DNA from 2 places in the Streptomyces sp. NPDC031479 genome. Region 1 is predicted to be linked to the other one. Evidence: predicted binding sites of a transcription regulator. Region 1 holds the regulator's gene; the other holds the start of a gene.
What was found. Region 1 encodes HrcA, which represses chaperone genes, less so after heat shock. Its sites were predicted from a motif close to TTNGCACTCNGNNNNNCNGAGTGCNAA; they were not measured.
Positions count from the first base shown of each region.

Region 2: the regulator HrcA is predicted to act here: its motif matches at 2,902-2,928, upstream of groL (chaperonin GroEL).

Region 1 covers NZ_JBVIKC010000008.1:77,512-82,295, forward strand. The annotation lists gene hemW (radical SAM family heme chaperone HemW) at 1-361, shown strand, start outside; gene ACZ5D2_RS11775 (Uma2 family endonuclease) at 462-1,016, shown strand; gene ACZ5D2_RS11780 (DUF3097 domain-containing protein) at 1,023-1,823, opposite strand; gene ACZ5D2_RS11785 (MBL fold metallo-hydrolase) at 1,852-2,583, opposite strand; gene hrcA (heat-inducible transcriptional repressor HrcA) at 2,794-3,810, shown strand; gene dnaJ (molecular chaperone DnaJ) at 3,811-4,784, shown strand, end outside.
Region 2 covers NZ_JBVIKC010000015.1:114,875-119,658, reverse strand. The annotation lists gene ACZ5D2_RS19040 (phosphoribosylanthranilate isomerase) at 1-484, opposite strand, end outside; gene groL (chaperonin GroEL) at 1,150-2,772, opposite strand; gene ACZ5D2_RS19030 (cold-shock protein) at 3,092-3,301, opposite strand; gene ACZ5D2_RS19025 (MoaD/ThiS family protein) at 3,686-3,961, opposite strand; gene thrC (threonine synthase) at 3,996-4,784, opposite strand, start outside.

The sequences.
Region 1 (4,784 bases):
CTGGCGCGGGGCCGACTGGTGGGGCGCGGGCCCGGGCGCCCATTCGCACGTCGGCGGGGTGCGCTGGTGGAACGTGAAGCACCCCGGTGCCTACGCCGCGGCCCTCGCGGAGGGCCGTTCCCCCGGCGCGGGGCGCGAGCTGCTGTCCGCGGAGGACCGGCGCGTGGAGCGGATCCTGCTGGAGCTGCGGCTGGTCGACGGCGTCCCGCTGTCGCTGCTGGCCCCGGCCGGCCTGGCGGCCGCCGGGAAGGCGCTGGCGGACGGGCTGCTGGAGCCGGCCCCGTACGGTGCGGGGCGCGCGGTGCTGACCCTGCGCGGGCGGCTGCTGGCCGACGCGGTGGTGCGGGACCTGGTGGACTGACCACTCCACGGAGTGAATCGCTGCGGATCGGGGCAGGTGCGGCCTAGCCTGTTCGTAGCCTTCTGCCGCAAGCCCGGCGGCAGAAGTGGAGGGCACGGAGATGACCGCTGTGGACGATCGCCGGATGACCGAGTACTTCGAGAGCTTCGAGGCTCCCGAGGGGGTCAAGGTCGAGCTCCTCAGGGGTGAAATCGTGATGATGGCGGGGCCGGACGTGGTCCACAACCTGATCGTCATGTTCGTGCAGCGGCAGATCCCCATGGACCGCTGGTACCCGCTCCAGACGCAGGACGTGGATATTCCGGGGGAATCGTCGGAGCCGCAGCCGGACCTCGTCGTCCTGCCGAGCGAGGCGGCGCCGGAGTCGGGCCGTCTCCTGCCCGCAGCCGCCCTGGCGATGGTGGTCGAGGTCGTTTCCAAGACCAGCAAGCTGCGCGACTACGTGACGAAGCGCTCCATCTACGCGGCCGGCGGCATTCCCGCCTATCTGATCATCGACCCCTTCCAGGCCACGTGCGTGGTGCTCACCGAGCCCTTCGGTGCCGGAGAGGAAGCCGACTACCGGGGCGCGCGGACCAGCAAGTTCGGTGAGCCGGTCCCGCTCGACGTCCTCGGCGTCACGCTCGACACCACGGAGTTCGCCACCCTGCCGTAGACCGGGTCAGGGCGCCGTGACGAAGTCGATCAGCTCCTCCACCCGGCCCAGCAGGGTCGGCTCCAGGTCGCGGTAGGACGTGACGCGGGACAGGACGTGCTGCCAGGCGGCCCCGGTGTTCTCCGGCCAGCCCAGGGCCCGGCAGACGCCCGTCTTCCAGTCCTGGCCGCGCGGCACCTCGGGCCACGCCCGGATGCCCAGCGCGGACGGCTTCACCGCCTGCCAGACGTCCACGTACGGGTGACCCACCACCAGCACGTCCGGGGAGGTGACCGATGCCGCGATCCGGGATTCCTTCGACCCCGGCACCAGGTGGTCCACCAGGACGCCGAGGCGGGCGTCCGGCCCGGGGGCGAACTCCTCCACCACGGCCGCGAGGTCGTCGACGCCCTCCAGGTACTCCACCACCACGCCCTCGATGCGCAGGTCGTCACCCCAGACCCGCTCCACCAGTTCGGCGTCGTGACGGCCCTCCACGTAGATCCGTCCGGCGCGCGCCACCCGGGCCCGCGCCCCCGGGAGGGCCAGCGAGCCCGAGGCCGTACGGGCGGGCGCGGCGGGTGCCCGCGACGGGCGGGTCAGGGTCACCACGGCGCCGTCCAGCACGAAGCCGCGCGGCTCCAGGGGGAAGACCCGGCGCTTGCCGAAACGGTCCTCCAGGGTCACCGTGCCCGCCTCGCACGCCACCACCGCACCGCAGAAGTCGGTGCCCGCCACCTCGACCACCAGATCGGGGTCCGCGGCCACCTCCGGCACGGCCTTGGCACGCTTCCACTGCGGGGTCAGGTCGGGGGAGTACTCGCGCATCCGGCCGACACTAGGAGAACCGCCGCCGTCAGGTCCGCGACACGCCGAACAGGTCCGCCAGTGTGTCGTGTTGGGCACGCACGAAGCCGGCACCGACCACCGCTCCGTGACCCGGCACGTACAGCGCGTCGTCCCCGCCCAGCGCGAGCAGGCGGTCCAGGGCGGCGGGCCACTGCCCGGGCACCGCGTCCGTGCCGGCCTGGGGCTCGCCCGACTCCTCCACCAGGTCCCCGCAGAACACCACCTCCCGCTCGCCCGGCACCAGGACCGTCAGGTCGTGCTGCGAGTGCGCGGGCCCGACGTTGGCCAGCAGTACCTGTACGCCGCCCAGCTCCAGCGTCCACTCGCCCGACACCAGGTGCTCCGGCGCCCGCAGCAGGCCCGCCGCCTCGGCCGCCTCCGCCTCGTCCAGGCCCTGGCTGACCGCGCTCACGCGCAGCTCCTCACGGCCGCCGGGGGTCGCCAGCAGCCGGTCGAGGCCGACCGCCCCGTAGAACCGGGCGCCCTCGAAGGCCGGGCCGCCCAGCACGTGGTCGAAATGTCCGTGTGTGAATGCGATATGGGTCACGCGCCGGCCCGTCAGCCGCTCCGCCTCGGCCCGCACCAGGGCCCCCTCGCGCACGCAGGATCCGGGGTCGATCAGGAGCACCGACTCGTCCCCCACCACCAGTCCCACCGTGCAGTCCCACACCGGGAGCCGCCGCCGGCCGGCCCGCCCGGTCAGCCGTTCCCAGCCCGCCTCTTCCCAACGTACGTCCATGGGGCGACGCTACCCTGGCGGGCCGCCCTTGCCCCCGGTGTACTACCCGGCCGTACACTGACCGGGGGATCTCTGGCACTCGGGCGCTCGGAGTGCCAACCAGGGCCCGGGGGAAGCTCCGGCGGACCGCCGGCGGCGGGCCCGCCGCCCGCGAACCCCACGACCGACCGACGACCGACCGACGACCGACCGCATCCGGAGGTGTGCGCGATGCTCAGTGAACGCAGGCTCGAAGTGCTGCGCGCCATCGTCCAGGACTACGTCGGGACGGAGGAGCCGGTCGGTTCCAAGGCCCTCACCGAGCGCCACCGCCTCGGCGTCTCGCCCGCCACCGTGCGCAACGACATGGCCGTGCTGGAGGAGGAGGGCTACATCGCGCAGCCCCACACCAGCGCCGGCCGGATCCCCACCGACAAGGGCTACCGCCTCTTCGTCGACAAGCTGGCGGGGGTCAAGCCGCTGTCGACGCCCGAGCGGCGGGCCATCCAGAACTTCCTCGACGGCGCCGTCGACCTCGACGACGTGGTCGGCCGCACGGTGCGGCTGCTCGCGCAGCTCACCCGGCAGGTCGCCGTCGTCCAGTACCCCTCGCTGACCCGCTCCACCGTCCGGCACGTCGAGCTGCTGTCGCTGGCCCCGGCCCGGCTGATGCTCGTACTGATCACGGACACCGGGCGGGTCGAGCAGCGGCTCGTCGACACCCAGACGCCCTTCGGTGAGACCTCCCTCGCCGACCTGCGGGCGCGGCTGAACAGCCGGGTCGTCGGCCGTCGGTTCACCGACGTGCCGCAGCTCGTGCAGGACCTTCCGGAGTCGTTCGAGATCGACGACAGGGCGACCGTCAAGGCCGTCCTGGCGACCCTTCTCGAAACGCTGGCCGAGGAGGCGGAGGAGCGGCTGATGATCGGCGGCACCGCCAACCTCACTCGCTTCGGACATGATTTTCCCTTGACGATCAGGCCGGTGCTCGAAGCGCTCGAGGAGCACGTCGTGCTCCTCAAGCTGCTGGGCGAGGCGGGGGAGTCGGGGATGGCCGTACGGATCGGGCACGAGAACGCCTACGAGGGACTCAACTCCACGTCGGTCGTGTCCGTCGGCTACGGTTCGGGCGGCGAAGCAGTCGCCAAACTCGGCGTGGTCGGACCGACCCGCATGGACTACCCCGGAACGATGGGAGCGGTACGCGCAGTGGCACGTTACGTCGGACAGATCCTGGCGGAGTCGTAAGTGGCCACGGACTACTACGCCGTACTCGGCGTACGCCGCGACGCGTCCCAGGATGAGATCAAGAAGGCCTTCCGGCGGCTCGCGCGCGAGCTGCACCCGGACGTCAATCCCGATCCCAAGACGCAAGAGCGCTTCAAGGAGATCAACGCCGCCTACGAGGTCCTCTCGGACCCGCAGAAGAAGCAGGTCTACGACCTCGGCGGCGACCCGCTGTCCTCCTCGGGCGGCGGCGGCGCGGGCGGCTTCGGCGCGGGCGGCTTCGGCAACTTCTCGGACATCATGGACGCCTTCTTCGGCCAGTCCCAGCAGCGCGGCCCGCGCTCGCGGACCCGCCGCGGCCAGGACGCCATGATCCGTCTGGACCTGGAACTGGACGAGGCCGCCTTCGGCACGACCAAGGACATCCAGGTCGACACGGCCGTCGTCTGCACCACCTGCTCGGGCGAGGGCGCCGCCCCCGGCACCTCCGCGCAGACCTGTGACATGTGCCGCGGCCGCGGTGAGGTCTCGCAGGTCACCCGGTCCTTCCTGGGCCAGGTCATGACCTCGCGTCCCTGCCCGCAGTGCCAGGGCTTCGGCACCGTGGTCCCGACCCCGTGCCCCGAGTGCGCGGGCGACGGCCGGGTCCGCTCCCGCCGCAGCCTGACGGTCAAGATCCCCGCCGGTGTCGAGAACGGCACCCGGATCCAGCTCGCGGGTGAGGGCGAGGTCGGCCCCGGCGGCGGCCCCGCCGGCGACCTGTACGTGGAGATCCACGAGCTGCCGCACCCGACCTTCCAGCGGCGCGGGGACGACCTGCACTGCACGGTCACCATCCCCATGACGGCGGCGGCCCTGGGCACCAAGTGCCCGCTGGAGACGCTGGACGGCATGGAGGAGATCGACATCCGGCCCGGCACCCAGTCCGGCCAGGCGATCCCGCTGCACGGGCGGGGCGTCACGCACCTGCGCGGCGGCGGGCGCGGCGACCTGAT
Region 2 (4,784 bases), on a different contig from region 1:
CGCGCACGTTGCCCGGGTTCAGCCCGCCGGCCAGCAGCCAACGGCCCTCGGGGGCCGCGAATTCCGCCGAGCCCCAGTTCCAGGGCTTGCCGGACCCCGGGTCGGGCGCGTCGATCAGCAGCAGGTCCTCCCCGTACTCGCCGCAGCGCTCCACCCGCGCGGCCGTGGCCCGCAGCAGGGTCCGGCCGGGCGCGCGCAGCGCCTCGTAGTGCGCCGGCGGCTCGTCCCCGTGCAGTTGCACGCCGCGTACGCCGCTCTCCTCGGTGAACCGGCGCACCTCCTCGACGGACTGCCCCCGGAACACCCCGACGGTGAGCACCCCGGCGGGCACCCGCGCGGCCAGCTCGCGCGCCGCGCCCGCCCCGATGGTCCGGGGGCTGCCGGGCGCGAACACGAACCCGACGGCATCGGCCCCGGCCTCCACGGCCACGTCGACGTCGCGGGCCGTCTTGAGCCCGCAGATCTTCACGAAGAGATCGCTCATACCCCCAGTCAACCAAAGCCCCCCGATCGGCGGCGCCCCGTCTCGACACCCGGGCGCGACCCGGCCACGCCCCACTAGGGGGTGTCTGACGCCCAGTGCACGGCCTCGCACGCGGAGGAGAACGGTGACGACCATGACCGAACGGGCCACGCCGATACAGCGGGCGGCACCGCAGACGTTCGAGACGCTCCTGCGCACGGTCGAGGAGATGGACACGCCGGACGGCTTCAAGGCCGAGCTCATCCGCGGGAAGATCATCGTGTCGCCGTGGTCCAGGCTGCGTTACCTACGGGGCATGCGTTCGTTGCGGGAACAGCTCCAGATCCACGCACCCGACCGGCACGTCGCGGAGACCGCGCCCTTCCTCTTCCGCTTCTCGGCAGCGGAGGGCGCCTACGCACCCGGCCTCTTCGTGGCGGACGAATCGGCCTTCGAACCTGGTCGTCACCATGTAGGACTCCGAGATCACCTGCTTCCGGGATCCTTCCCCGCCGGATACCGCTCCCGTAGGACGGTGACCTTCGGCGAGGCCCTGCCCGTACCCCGGCCGTTCGGCTTCGCGATCGACACGAGCGGCTTCCAGGCCACCGGGAAACGCCCGAGGGCGGCACCCCCCGCAGGGAGTGCCGCCCTCGTTCGAGAACAGCCGATCAGCCGGGGGCCGATCAGAAGTCCATGTCACCGCCCGGCATGCCGCCGCCCGCGGGGGCACCGGCCTTCTCGGGCTTGTCGGCGATGACGGCCTCGGTCGTCAGGAACAGCGCGGCGATCGACGCGGCGTTCTGCAGCGCGGAGCGCGTGACCTTCGCCGGGTCGATGATGCCCTCGGCGATCATGTCGACGTACTCGCCGGTGGCGGCGTTCAGACCGTGGCCGACGGCCAGGTTGCGCACCTTCTCCACGACGACGCCACCCTCGAGACCACCGTTGACGGCGATCTGCTTCAGCGGGGCCTCCAGCGCGAGCTTCACGGCGTTGGCGCCGGTCGCCTCGTCACCGGTGAGCTCCAGCTTCTCGAAGACCGAGGAGGCCTGCAGCAGGGCCACGCCACCACCGGCGACGATGCCCTCCTCGACGGCCGCCTTCGCGTTGCGAACGGCGTCCTCGATGCGGTGCTTGCGCTCCTTGAGCTCGACCTCGGTCGCGGCACCGGCCTTGATGACGGCCACGCCGCCGGCCAGCTTCGCGAGGCGCTCCTGGAGCTTCTCGCGGTCGTAGTCCGAGTCGGAGTTGTCGATCTCGGCGCGGATCTGGTTGACGCGGCCCTGGACCTGGTCGCTGTCACCGGCACCGTCGACGATGGTGGTCTCGTCCTTGGTGATGACGACCTTGCGGGCGCGGCCGAGCAGGTCGAGACCGGCGTTCTCCAGCTTGAGGCCGACCTCCTCGGAGATGACCGTGCCGCCCGTGAGGATGGCGATGTCGCCGAGCATGGCCTTGCGGCGGTCACCGAAGCCCGGGGCCTTGACGGCGACGGACTTGAAGGTGCCGCGGATCTTGTTGACGACCAGGGTCGACAGGGCCTCGCCCTCGACGTCCTCGGCGATGATCAGCAGCGGCTTGCCGGACTGCATGACCTTCTCCAGGAGCGGCAGCAGGTCCTTGACCGAGCCGATCTTGGAGTTGACGATCAGGATGTACGGGTCGTCCAGGGACGCCTCCATACGCTCCATGTCGGTCGCGAAGTAGGCCGAGATGTAGCCCTTGTCGAAGCGCATGCCCTCGGTGAGCTCAAGCTCCAGACCGAAGGTCTGCGACTCCTCGACGGTGATGACGCCTTCCTTGCCGACCTTGTCCATGGCCTCGGCGATGAGCTCGCCGATCTGGGTGTCGGCGGCGGAGATGGAGGCCGTGGAAGCGATCTGCTCCTTGGTCTCGACGTCCTTGGCCTGCGCGAGCAGGGCGGCGGAGACGGCCTCGACGGCCTTCTCGATACCGCGCTTGAGGGCCATCGGGTTGGCACCCGCGGCCACGTTGCGCAGACCCTCGCGGACGAGAGCCTGGGCGAGGACGGTGGCGGTGGTCGTACCGTCGCCGGCGACGTCGTCCGTCTTCTTGGCGACTTCCTTGACCAGCTCGGCGCCGATCTTCTCGTACGGGTCCTCGAGCTCGATCTCCTTGGCGATGGAGACACCGTCGTTGGTGATCGTGGGGGCGCCCCACTTCTTCTCAAGGACGACGTTGCGACCCTTGGGGCCAAGGGTGACCTTGACGGCGTCGGCGAGCTGGTTCATGCCACGCTCGAGACCGCGCCGGGCCTCCTCGTTGAACGCAATGATCTTGGCCATCTGAAGTGGTCCTCCCGGACAGGGGTGGATTGCTCCGGACCGCGCCCGCGCCCGCGACGGACGGCCTGCGGAGCCGGCGGTTCCTTCCCGCCGGACCCGTCGGGCCTCACCGACCCGGTCCTCGTCTTAGTAGCACTCTCACCGGGAGAGTGCTAACGCCAATGATTAGCACTCGACCCCCGCGAGTGCAAGCGGCTTCGGGCAATGCCGGGCGGCTTCCGGCCTGGTTCGCGGGGCGACGCACGAGGGGCCCGCATCCCGTGTCCGGGATGTGGGCCCCTCGTGCGTCTGTTGCGTCGGTGGTCGATCGCGCTCGGTCTCAGCCGGCAGCAGCGAGCTTGACCATGTCCGCCTGCGGACCCTTCTGGCCCTGCGAGATCTCGAACTCGACCCGCTGACCCTCTTCAAGGGTGCGGTACCCGTCCATCTGGATGGCGCTGTAGTGGACGAACACATCCGCACCACCGTCGACCGCGATGAAGCCGTAGCCCTTCTCCGCGTTGAACCACTTGACGGTGCCCTGAGCCATGCCTAACTCCCCTATTACTGGCCCTTGCGCGGTACCGCACTTCGCGGTCCCGGGTCAGAACTTGCGCCGGAACGCCTCGACCGGGGCTGAATGTATCCGCACCGCTGCTGTCTGCAACAGGTCAATCCGACGAGAATTCTGGACACGCGGAAACATAGAAATAGAGTGAAAATTTGGCATATGGCCGGGCAACTCGGGCCAGACAATCTTCGCCAAAGCCCCAAAGGGCGCACGCATGTTGACTCAATGTCAACCCTCACGGGGCCGGCTCATATGCGGCGGGCAAGAGCACCGGAGGGGACTTCCCCAACTCTACCGCGCCCAATCAAGCAGAATTGCCCCCTCCGCTTATTAGCGGAGGGGGCAATTCTGCTTTTCGGGGTCTCAGCCGCCCGCGACGGCCGGAATGATCGAGACGCCGGCGCCGTCCGGCGTCGCCGCCTGCAGTCCGCCCTCGAAGCGCACGTCGTCGTCGTTGACGTAGACGTTCACGAAGCGGCGCAGCTTGCCCTGGTCGTCCAGGACGCGCGCGGCGATGCCCGGGTGGTTCTTCTCCAGGGACTCGATGACCTCGGCCAGGGTCGAGCCCTCGGCCGGGACCTCGGCGACGCCGCCGGTGTAGGTGCGCAGGATGGTGGGGATGCGGACGTTGACGCTCATGGCGCTACCGCCTTTCCGGGAGTCGTGGGAAGGGTCAGGCCAGGCCGGCGGCGCGGAACGCGTCCAGGCTCGGGCGGATGGTGGCGGTCTGACCGCTGTCCGCGGCCACCGCCTCCAGGGTCTTGAGGCCGTCACCGGTGTTCAGGATCACGGTGGTCAGCGCCGGGTCGAGCTGCCCGTTCTCGATGAGCTTCTTCGTCACGCCGACGGTCACGCCGCCCGCGGTCTCGGCGAAGATGCCCTCGGTCTGCGCCAGGATCTTGATCGCCTCGACGACCTGGGTGTCGTCGACGTCCTCGACGTAGCCACCGGTGCGGCGGGCGATGTCCAGGACGTACGGGCCGTCCGCCGGGTTGCCGATGGCCAGCGACTTGGCGATGGTGTCCGGCTTCTGCGGGCGGACCACGTCGTGGCCGGCCTTGAAGGCGGTGGAGACCGGGGAGCAGCCCTCGGCCTGGGCGCCGAAGATCTTGTACGGCTTGTCCTCGACCAGGCCGAGCTTGATCAGCTCCTGCAGGCCCTTGTCGATCTTCGTCAGCTGGGAGCCGGACGCGATCGGGATGACGATCTGGTCGGGCAGCCGCCAGCCGAGCTGCTCGCAGATCTCGTACGCCAGGGTCTTGGAGCCCTCGCCGTAGTACGGGCGGAGGTTGACGTTGACGAAGCCCCAGCCCTCGCCCAGCGGGTCGCCGATGAGCTCGGAGCAGAAGCGGTTGACGTCGTCGTAGTTGCCCTCGATGCCGACGAGGTCGCCACCGTAGACACCGGCCATGACGACCTTGCCCTGCTCCAGGTCGTGCGGGATGAACACGCAGGAGCGGAA